3 regions of the Pseudoalteromonas sp. Isolate3 genome follow, and region 1 is predicted to be linked to each of the others. Evidence: predicted binding sites of a transcription regulator. Region 1 holds the regulator's gene; each other region holds the start of a gene.

Evidence for each region. Region 1 encodes sigma-54, which starts transcription at its own class of promoters, with help from an activator protein. Its sites were predicted from a motif close to GTTGGCACGNNNNTNGNNT; they were not measured.
Region 2: dps (DNA starvation/stationary phase protection protein Dps) is a predicted target of sigma-54. The motif match lies at 1,429-1,447, and genes of this name have one in related genera.
Region 3: L1D46_RS02425 (YggN family protein) is a predicted target of sigma-54. The motif match lies at 1,380-1,398, and genes of this name have one in related genera.

What each region holds. Positions count from the first base shown of each region.
Region 1 is NZ_JAKEVN010000002.1:43,403-46,685, forward strand. It holds gene lptA (lipopolysaccharide transport periplasmic protein LptA) at 1-272, shown strand, start outside; gene lptB (LPS export ABC transporter ATP-binding protein) at 269-994, shown strand; gene L1D46_RS01020 (RNA polymerase factor sigma-54) at 1,112-2,608, shown strand; gene hpf (ribosome hibernation promoting factor) at 2,636-2,923, shown strand; gene ptsN (PTS IIA-like nitrogen regulatory protein PtsN) at 2,927-3,283, shown strand, end outside.
Region 2 is NZ_JAKEVN010000033.1:20,172-23,454, reverse strand. It holds gene L1D46_RS08880 (substrate-binding domain-containing protein) at 1-782, shown strand, start outside; gene L1D46_RS08875 (CBS domain-containing protein) at 862-1,281, shown strand; gene dps (DNA starvation/stationary phase protection protein Dps) at 1,515-2,033, shown strand; gene corA (magnesium/cobalt transporter CorA) at 2,093-3,049, opposite strand; gene L1D46_RS08860 (serine hydrolase domain-containing protein) at 3,171-3,283, opposite strand, start outside.
Region 3 is NZ_JAKEVN010000005.1:68,687-71,969, reverse strand. It holds gene L1D46_RS02430 (PLP-dependent aminotransferase family protein) at 1-469, shown strand, start outside; gene L1D46_RS02425 (YggN family protein) at 544-1,344, opposite strand; gene L1D46_RS02420 (hypothetical protein) at 1,736-1,924, shown strand; gene L1D46_RS02415 (glutathione peroxidase) at 1,977-2,459, opposite strand; gene L1D46_RS02410 (LysR family transcriptional regulator) at 2,527-3,283, opposite strand, start outside.

The DNA of each region.
Region 1 (3,283 bases):
GCAAACCAGCTTACTTCGAAGAAAAACAAACGGATGGTTCCGTAATGAGCGCCAGTGCTGAAGAAGTTCGTTATGATGTTGCGAAACGCTTCTTAACCTTAAACGGTGAAGCTGAAGTTACCCAAGCTGGTCAAAAAGTAACAGCGAAAAGCATTACCTATGATATGGCTCAGCAGCTTATCAGTGCTGAAAAAGACGAAAACTCATCAGATCGTGTACACACTATTTTAGTACCTGTTGAAAATAAAAAAGACAATAAAGGCCAACCATGAGCACATTAAAAGCAGAGCTTTTAGCTAAGAGCTACAAAGGCCGCCAAGTGGTTAAAAATGTCGGTCTGGAAGTTGAAGCAGGCAGTATTGTTGGCTTGCTTGGCCCAAATGGTGCTGGTAAAACCACGACTTTTTACATGATTGTAGGCCTAGTTCCGAGCGACAAAGGTAAAATTAGCATCGATGATAACGATATTACCCTTTTGCCAATGCACAGCCGTGCGAGGTTGGGTATTGGTTATCTACCGCAAGAATCTTCGATTTTTCGAAAGTTAACAGTTTACCAAAACTTGATGGCTATTTTAGAGACTCGTAAAGATCTAAATAAAACCACGCGGGAAGAAACTCTAAATAGCTTATTAGATGAATTTAGCATCCAACACATCCGTGATAGTCAAGGTATGGCTCTATCTGGTGGTGAACGTCGCCGCGTTGAAATTGCTCGCGCATTAGCCGCTAATCCTAAATTTATCCTTTTAGATGAGCCTTTTGCTGGTGTTGATCCAATTTCAGTGTTAGATATAAAGAAAATTATTGAGCACCTAAAAAATCGTGGTATTGGTGTACTAATTACTGACCATAATGTTCGAGAAACCCTTGATGTTTGTGAAAAAGCCTACATTGTTTCTCATGGGGAGCTAATTGCATCAGGCACACCTGAGCACGTATTAGCTGACCAAACTGTACGCGATGTTTATCTAGGCGAGCAATTTAGGCTGTAACCATTACGCCACCGACTAGAGCATCTGCTAGACTTATAACAATGACAATAAATCGATAATAACTTAACTGTCTTTGCACAGTTATCGATAACTTAAAAAAAGGATTGTTAGGGATACATGAGGCAATCATTACAGCTGCGCATGGGCCAGCAACTTACAATGACTCCACAACTGCAACAAGCTATACGTTTGTTGCAGCTCAGTACATTGGATCTCCAACAAGAAATTCAAGAGGCGCTAGATAGTAACCCTTTACTTGAAGTGGAAGAAGCGGATTACAACGAAGAAAGCATCGGCAAAAATGAGCAAAAAGCTGAATCTGACGATGTGCAAGTCAGCGCTTCTGCAGACGAAGCACCTAGCGAATATGAACAAGAAAGCAGTGATGCTCTAAATAAAGACACTGTAAGTGACGATTTAGCTATGGATGTTACATGGGATGAGTACATGAGTGCCGCTCCATCAACATCATCAGGGCCAATGCCAGAAGATGAATCTATTTATCAAGGTGCATCGACCGAAACCCTTCACGAATACCTTATGTGGCAATTACAGCTAACTCCCTTTAGTCCGACTGATGAAGCGATTGCTGTGGCAATTGTTGAGGCTATCGATGACTCTGGTATTTTAACGGTAAGCTGTGAAGATATCGTCGAGAGCTTTAATCAAAATAGTGATGAAGAAGAAATCGAACTTGATGAAGTCGAAGCGGTCCTAAAGAGAATTCAATTGTTTGATCCTGTCGGTATTGGGGCGCGTAGTTTACAGGAATGCCTGTGTATTCAACTTCGCCAATTCGATGCAAACACGCCATATTTAGCTGAAACTAAAATGGTTTTATCTGAGCATATCGAATTATTAGCGAGTCGCGACTATCGAACTTTGATGAAAAAGACTAAGCTTAAAGAAAATGAGCTTAAAGAAGTAATGACGCTAATTCACAGCTTAAACCCTAAGCCTGCGGATAGCATAGTACGCGAAGAGTCTGAGTACGTCATACCTGATGTATCAGTGAAAAAAGTAAAAGGTCGCTGGGTGGTTGAGTTAAACCCAGATAGTATGCCAAAGATTAGAGTGAACAGCCAATATGCGGCTATGTCTCGCTCTGTTAAATCAAGTAGCGACAGCCAATTTATTCGCTCTCACTTACAAGAAGCAAAGTGGTTTATTAAGAGCTTAGAAAGCCGTAACGATACACTATTAAAAGTGACCAACTGTATCGTTCAACAACAACAAGCTTTCTTTGAGCATGGCCCAGAAGCAATGAAGCCGATGGTGCTAAATGATGTTGCTGAAATGGTCGAAATGCATGAATCGACGATTTCACGAGTAACAACGCAAAAATATATGCATACCCCTAGGGGTATTTTTGAGTTGAAATATTTCTTCTCAAGCCATGTCAGCACTGAAAATGGTGGTGAGTGTTCTTCAACAGCAATACGCGCTTTAATCAAGAAGTTAGTCGCTGCAGAAAACTCGGCTAAACCATTGAGTGATAGCAAAATTGCAGATATATTGGCTGAGCAAGGAATTAAAGTAGCTAGACGTACAATTGCAAAATATCGTGAGTCTCTAGCAATACCTCCGTCTAATCAGCGTAAGAGTTTGATTTAGACGTTTTACATAGAAGGAAAAATGCTTATGCAACTAAATTTAACTGGTCGTCATGTAGAAATCACTGATTCATTAAGAGACTATGTAAACACCAAGTTTGCGAAACTAGAAAGGCATTTTGACCATATTAATAATGTTCATGTCATTCTAGATGTAGAAAAATTAAGCCAAAAAGCAGAAGCAACTTTACATGTAAACGGAGGCGAATTGTTCGCTTCTACAGAACATCAAGATATGTACGCAGCCATTGACTCGTTGATCGATAAGCTTGATCGCCAAGTCATTAAACACAAAGAGAAATTAGCTCGACATTAAATTATGAAACTAAGTTCACTTACTAATCAGGACTGCAGCAAAGCTGCGGTCCTTTTTAATAGCAAAAAAAGAATTCTTGAATATATCAGCGAACTGGCTCACCAGCAGCTTCCTCATTTATCTCAACAAGATATCCTAAATGCTTTACTCAACCGAGAGAAGCTAGGTAGCACCGGTATTGGCCGAGGTATTGCTATTCCACATGGCCGAATGAGTGGCGCCGATGAACCTCAGGCGTTTGTCATAGTGAGTGAATCCCCAATCAATTTTGATGCAATTGATAATCGCCCTGTTGACATTTTCGTAGCACTCATCGTACCAGATGGTGACTCTCAGCTTCATCTAAAGACCTTATCAACA
Region 2 (3,283 bases), on a different contig from region 1:
CCCAAGTGTTAGTGATCACCGACCTCATTCGTAGAAACAATATTAGTGGTTTATTAATCGCAACCACAGACTCTAATTATCTTGTTGCAAGAGCTCTTAAACAGCTTAAAGATAACAACATCCCTGTAATTACCTTTGACTCTGATCTGCTCGAAGAAGATCAGCAATATCGTTTAGCCTATGTAGGTACTAATAATTTTGATTATGGTGTTGCGTTAGGCAACGAATTAAAAAAATTTACTAACAAAACAACCAACCAAGTGTGTATTCAGTCAGGGCATTCAACGACACCTAATTTAAACAAGCGTATTGAAGGTGTGCGCTATGCATTATCAGGGCAAAAAGATAAACGTTTAAGTGGTGAAAATGGCTGGAGTGAGTTTGATCGCTGCCCTTTGTATAGCTTAGGCAAGCGAGAGGTATCCCTCGGCCAGCTCGACAAACTTCTTAACCTCGAAAATCCACCACTATTTTTAGCTGTAGCAGGTTTTGCCCAATTTAACCCTAACTATGCAAACGTTATTGCTAAACATAAACAGCGCATTGCCAATAAAGACGTGGTGATTGTTTCTGCCGATACAGAGCAAATGCAATTAGACGTATTACAGCAAGGATTATCATCGGCTAACATTGGTCAAAACCCATTTGAAATGGGCCGTCTGTCTGCTGAATTGATGTATCAGTACCTAACTAAAGGTGAGCGACCCGCTAAGTCTCACTATTATTTAGACTTTCATTATTGCCAGCAAAGTAATGCTGGTACTTGCACCGTTAATCACTAAAACTTTGATCTCACTAAAGTGCAATTAACTAGATAAGGACTAGACTTACAACAACTTGATTAATTGAAAGGATTTAGCAATGACACACCTAGTTAGTGATTTGATGACGCCAGACCCGTTTGCTATTAGTGCACAAAATACCCTGCATGACGCTCATAACCTAATGAAAGAGAAGAATGTCCGTCATATCCCAGTGATTAACGAGCACGGTGGTTTAGTTGGCATGTTAACGCAAAAAATCATGATTGCTCAGGTAATGAATATCATGGCTAATTACAGCGCCAGCGCCCTTGAACGAAAAGAAAAACAAACCAAAGTAGTTGATATCATGGCTACCGATTTTACCAGTATCTCGCCAGAGCAACCGTTGCATGACGTCGCTAAGTTCTTTGTCGAAAATCGCCACGGCTGCATGCCTGTAGTTGATAAAGATAACAACTTAGTGGGAATTCTAACCTCATCTGACTTTGTTCGCTTAGCAGCAGCATTACTCTCTTAAGCCGTTAAATTTAAACTTATATCTGCACACTGAATTTTTTACATTCGGTGTGCAGAGTTTTCATACTCCACCTTAGCCATAGCTACTGCGACAAAACACAAAAAAAATCTAACCAAATAAATTCAACAACTTAACCACAAATCTCTTTTAGGCATAACGTTTGCTTCTATCTAACTAAACGTGCTTTTAAAACTAAAAGCGAAAGGAAATTAATAGATAATCTCGGAGGAGTAATGAGTAATTCATCATCAAAAGTCGCAGAATTTACAGCACCGGGTGTTAAAGACCAAGCTGCAGCTGACACAATTGCTATTTTAGACCAGCGTATGGTCGCTTTAATCGATTTACACCTCACTTTAAAACACATTCACTGGAATGTTGTTGGACCTAATTTTATTGGTGTACACGAAATGCTCGACCCGCAAGTAAGCGCAGTCCAAGAGATGACTGATACGATTGCAGAGCGTATTGCAACTATGGGTGGCGTACCTGTTGGCACACCACAATCAATTGTAGATCGCCGTACATGGGAAGACTATTCAATTGGTAAAGGTTTAGTGACCGACCATCTATCTTCACTTGATAAAGTGTACAACGGCGTCAATAAAGACCACCGTGCAGCTATCGAAAAGCTTGGTGAGCTAGACCCAGTTTCTGAAGATATGATCACCGGCCAACTGGCCGATTTAGAACAATTCCAATGGTTTGTTCGTGCGCACATTGAATCGTCTACCGGCGAATTGAAAGGCTAAACCCCCTAGGTCTATCCGAAGACCCCTTGCCCAGCATTTGCTGGGCTTTTTTTGCTTTGCTACAACCAACCTTTATGTTTAAAGAACAAATATGGTGCAAAGCCAGACAGCAACATAATGCCAATCGCAAACGGGTAACCCCATGCCCATTGCAACTCAGGCATGCTGTTAAAATTCATCCCATAGATACTTGCGACGACGGTCGGCGGTAGAAACACCACAGAAGCAATTGAAAAGGTTTTGATAATTTGGTTTTGTTCGATGTTTATAAAACCCTGAGTCGAGTCCATTAAGAAGTTCACTTTATCAAACAAGAAGGTACAGTGAGACATAAGGGTATCAATATCGAGCACAATTTCACGCAGTGATTCGCGGTCTTCTGTTGGTGCTCCTAAGTAGCGCAGTAAAAACGAGATATTCCGACGCGTATCCATCAAACATAAGCGCACCTTGCCGTTGTTATCTTCAAGACGAGAAATTCGGCTAACGGCTTCTTCTAAATCTGAGTCGTCTTCTTCAAGTACATAAGCACTGAGTTTTTCTAATTGATGGTGCATGTCTTCAAGCATATCTGCGTGGTTTTCGACTTTTTGGTCAAACAAAGTTACTAAAAGTTGCTTGGGATTATCACACGCCACTTGCCCTTTTCGAGCACGAAGTCGTAATAAACGAAAATCGGCTAATTCATCATCACGGATTGTCAGCAAACAGTTGTCTTGTAACAAACAAGCCACTGTCACCGTATTAAAGCGCCCTTCATTTGGTGACATAAAAAGCGCATGCACATGCAAGCCTTCATGGTCGATAAAACACCGGGAAGACGCCTCGATTTCTTCAACATCATCAGCACCGGGTAAGGTAATATTGAGGGTGCCTGCCAGTGCTTGTCGTTCTTCTTCTGTTGGATTTATGGTATCAATCCAGTGGGCATTTTTAATAGAAGTGACAAGAGGTGTATCAGCAGCTGGTTCGGTTTCTGTAATTACACCTTGGTCTATAGAAAAAAATCGTAACATGCGCCCTATCCTGATAAATCAATTTAAAGCAAATACTATAGCTGTTCACGTTAATGAACAATGACAATGCTACTAATTCCCGGGTAAAGCAGAAAAATAATTTAAACTTAACATCAATTACTTATTTCGCTTTTTTGAAACGCACAATAATCATACCTATCAAGATGATACCAAGGCCTATTAAGCAAGGTACAAAAGCGCTTTGCAGGGTAATATCAAAGGCTAAAAAGTCAG
Region 3 (3,283 bases), on a different contig from region 1:
CGCACCTAGTTACCGCATAGGTTGGATCATTGCAGGTAAGTTTGCTGAACAAGCAAGGCGACACAAACGCGCGCTTAGTTGCTCTGCGCCGCTTATAAATCAGTGGACCTTGTATGAGTTTATAGCCAGTGGTGAGTACGACCGTAACATTCGTTTGCTTAGACAGCGCTTAAGTACCAACAAAGAGCGTATGATTTGGTGCCTGCAGCAATATATGCCAAGTTGTGCGCGTATTAGTAACCCGCAAGGGGGCTGTGTTATCTGGGTTGATCTTGGTAGCCAATATGATGCGGTAAAACTATTTCATTTGGCACTTGAGGCAGGGATTAGTATTACCCCTGGGTTGATATTCTCAGCGGGTAAAAAGTACCGTAGTTGTTTTCGCTTAAGCTATGGTTTGCCTTGGTCTGAAAGTTTGGAACAGGCGATTAAAACGTTATCGCAACTGACCGTGCTGGCCAAAAAATAAAAAAGCGCAGAGCAAGCTCTGCGCGAAAGGACCAAGTGTTTTGGTTCAGGGATGTTAATTTCTTAACTGGTCAATTACTCTGCGTTCTGTTTAAAAGTAAATAATTGATATTCTTTTAGCTGTGGTACTAGAACCACTAATTCTTGTTCTTTATGAGCGATATCAGCAAAACTGCCACATAATGCATCTGCTCGCTCTTCTAGCTGAGCTGCTTGGGTTTCTACGCGAGCTTCGATTTGTGCGCCCATGTTTTCCATACGTTGCTCAAACTCATCCATGTCGCCACCCGAACCTAAAAGCTCAGAGCCAAGAGCCACTAAAATACTGCCCATCGATTGCATCATGGCTGACTCTACTGCTGATTCGATTTGCTCATCGAATTGATCTTCAAAGTTTTGGCCAAATTTTTCAAAGTTTTGTTGACCCATTGTGAACGCACCTTGTTGGTAGAAAGCGTTTTGCACTTCTACGCTGATATCGTCCATTAATTCTGAAATGTCACTTAGGCCATCAATGTTGAAAGCATTTGATACTTCTTCGATTGCTACGCCGGCTATTTTTACACCATCAAGTGCGATATTAGCTACTTCAGGAAGTTGGCTGCGCAAGCTGTCTGAGTAATCTGCAATTGCTTGCTGTTGTGAAGCATTAAGGGATACGCTTTGGCCATCGATATATAAAGTATGTTGGTCGATGATTTTCATGCTGCGATTATCGGCTGTGTATACTTCTAACTCACTTGGAGTGATACGCACATCATTTATAAATTCGACATCACATTGCTCACCGCTGAATGAAATATTTGTATCATTATCGTTATGAGCCATTGCGCTGGTAGCGATAAATAAAGAACTTAGTAACAATAACTTTTTCATTTTTTTCTTTCCTGTTTGAAATGACATAAAAATATAATCAAATAGGATGCCAAATATTATAAATTCATTTATTTCATTGGCTTATGGTTTTTTAGGGTTTTTGTTGGAAGTGCACGGAATAATTTTTTAACCATTTTTTAGTCAAATTAACTAAAAAATACACATGCATAAATGACTTTTATCGAAACGATAAAAAACTCTCACTTTTCAGAAATCAAATTTAGCGCTATTTATTCACAATATTGACATATGACCTATTTAGCATGGGTGTATGGCTTTATTTTGGTGGTTTTTTAGATACTAAATAACTACTGAGCTTTTTAATCTTTGCCAATTCATCGAGCAAATTTTAATCTCAAGAATTGGTCTCAAACACTTTATGGAGTGGGTTGTGGGTAAGACATTTAGTTATGACGCGCTAGATGACGATTTTGTTGAAGACGAGTACGAAATGGTCGGGCGTAATCAACACGACAAGAAAAAGCAACGCGTTAAGAAGAAGTTGGAAGACTATCTTGAACAAAAACGCTTGCGTAGAAACTTAGGCGATGACGACTTTGATGAGTACTTGAACGACTAAGCATAAATTTAAATAAAGAGGCTATTTGCCTCTTTATTGCTTTAAGGCCTTATTACTTGCTCAAAGCGGCAAGAATGTCTGATTCGAACTGCTCAGGTTTTGTAAGTGGCGCGTATCGTTTAATTGCTTTGCCGTCTTTACCAATTAAAAATTTGGTGAAGTTCCATTTTATTTTGCGGGTAATAAAACCAGGCAGCTCTGATTTTAGATATCTAAACACAGGGTGAGCATGCTCGCCATTTACGTCAACCTTACTCATCATCAAAAAGCTCACACCATAGTTAATTAAGCAGCCTTCTTTTATTTCTTTAGCATCACCAGGTTCTTGTTTACCAAATTGATTACATGGAAAGCCAATTATTACCAAGCCTTGTTCATGGTACTTATCATGAAGTACTTGTAAGCCTTCGTATTGCGGGGTGAAACCGCATTTACTCGCTGTATTTACAACAAGTACGACCTTATTTTCAAAATCAGAAAAATCGACAGTTTGGCCTTGTAGGCTGGTGGCAGAGAGTTGGTGAAATTCGCTCATAATGATAACTTTTTATTATTGTTACACTGATTCTAACTTGCTTGTCATATTTCTAAAAGAGCAAATATTAATCAGCAAATGCATTGGTTAAATGTTCTATTAGTAAACGTACACGAAACGGTAATAGATCTTTTCTTGGGTAGACTAACCAAGATGCGTTATCGCCAACCTGAAACTCTTCAAGAATGCTTACTAATTGCCCACTATTTAAAAAAGGTTCCACGATATCTAACGCTAAATGGGCAATGCCAACTCCTGCTACTGCGGCATTTAAAATAGCCTGCGGGTGGTTGCTACGCCAATTACCATCGATACGAACTTCTTTAATTTGATCGTCAATATTAAATCGCCAGCGCTTTCGCATGGTAATTAAGCAGTTATGCTCAGCAAGGTCATAAGGCGTTTTAAGAGAAGGGTGACTGGCTATGTATTCAGGGCTAGCAACGAGGGTCATGACGCGCTTACATAAAGGGCGTGCAATTAAGTTTGAGTCTTGCATCCTGCCAAAGCGAATGGCTAAATCAAAGCCTTCTTCAACTAAGTTGACATTGCGACTATTAAAGTCGAGATCGACCTCTACCTCAGGGTAGCGTTTTACAAATTCTGCGACTTTGGGGGCGATTTGGTTAGCTACAAACTCGCCCGCACCCGTTATTCTTATTAGTCCTTTTGGTTGGCGCTGCTCACCTTGTAATTGATTGTTTGCATCAATTAACTCTTGGCGTATAGCTTTTAACTTAACAGCGTATTCACGCCCTGCATCAGTGAGACTAATTTTACGAGTGGTGCGCTGAAATAGCACAGAACCTAAACGATTTTCAAGT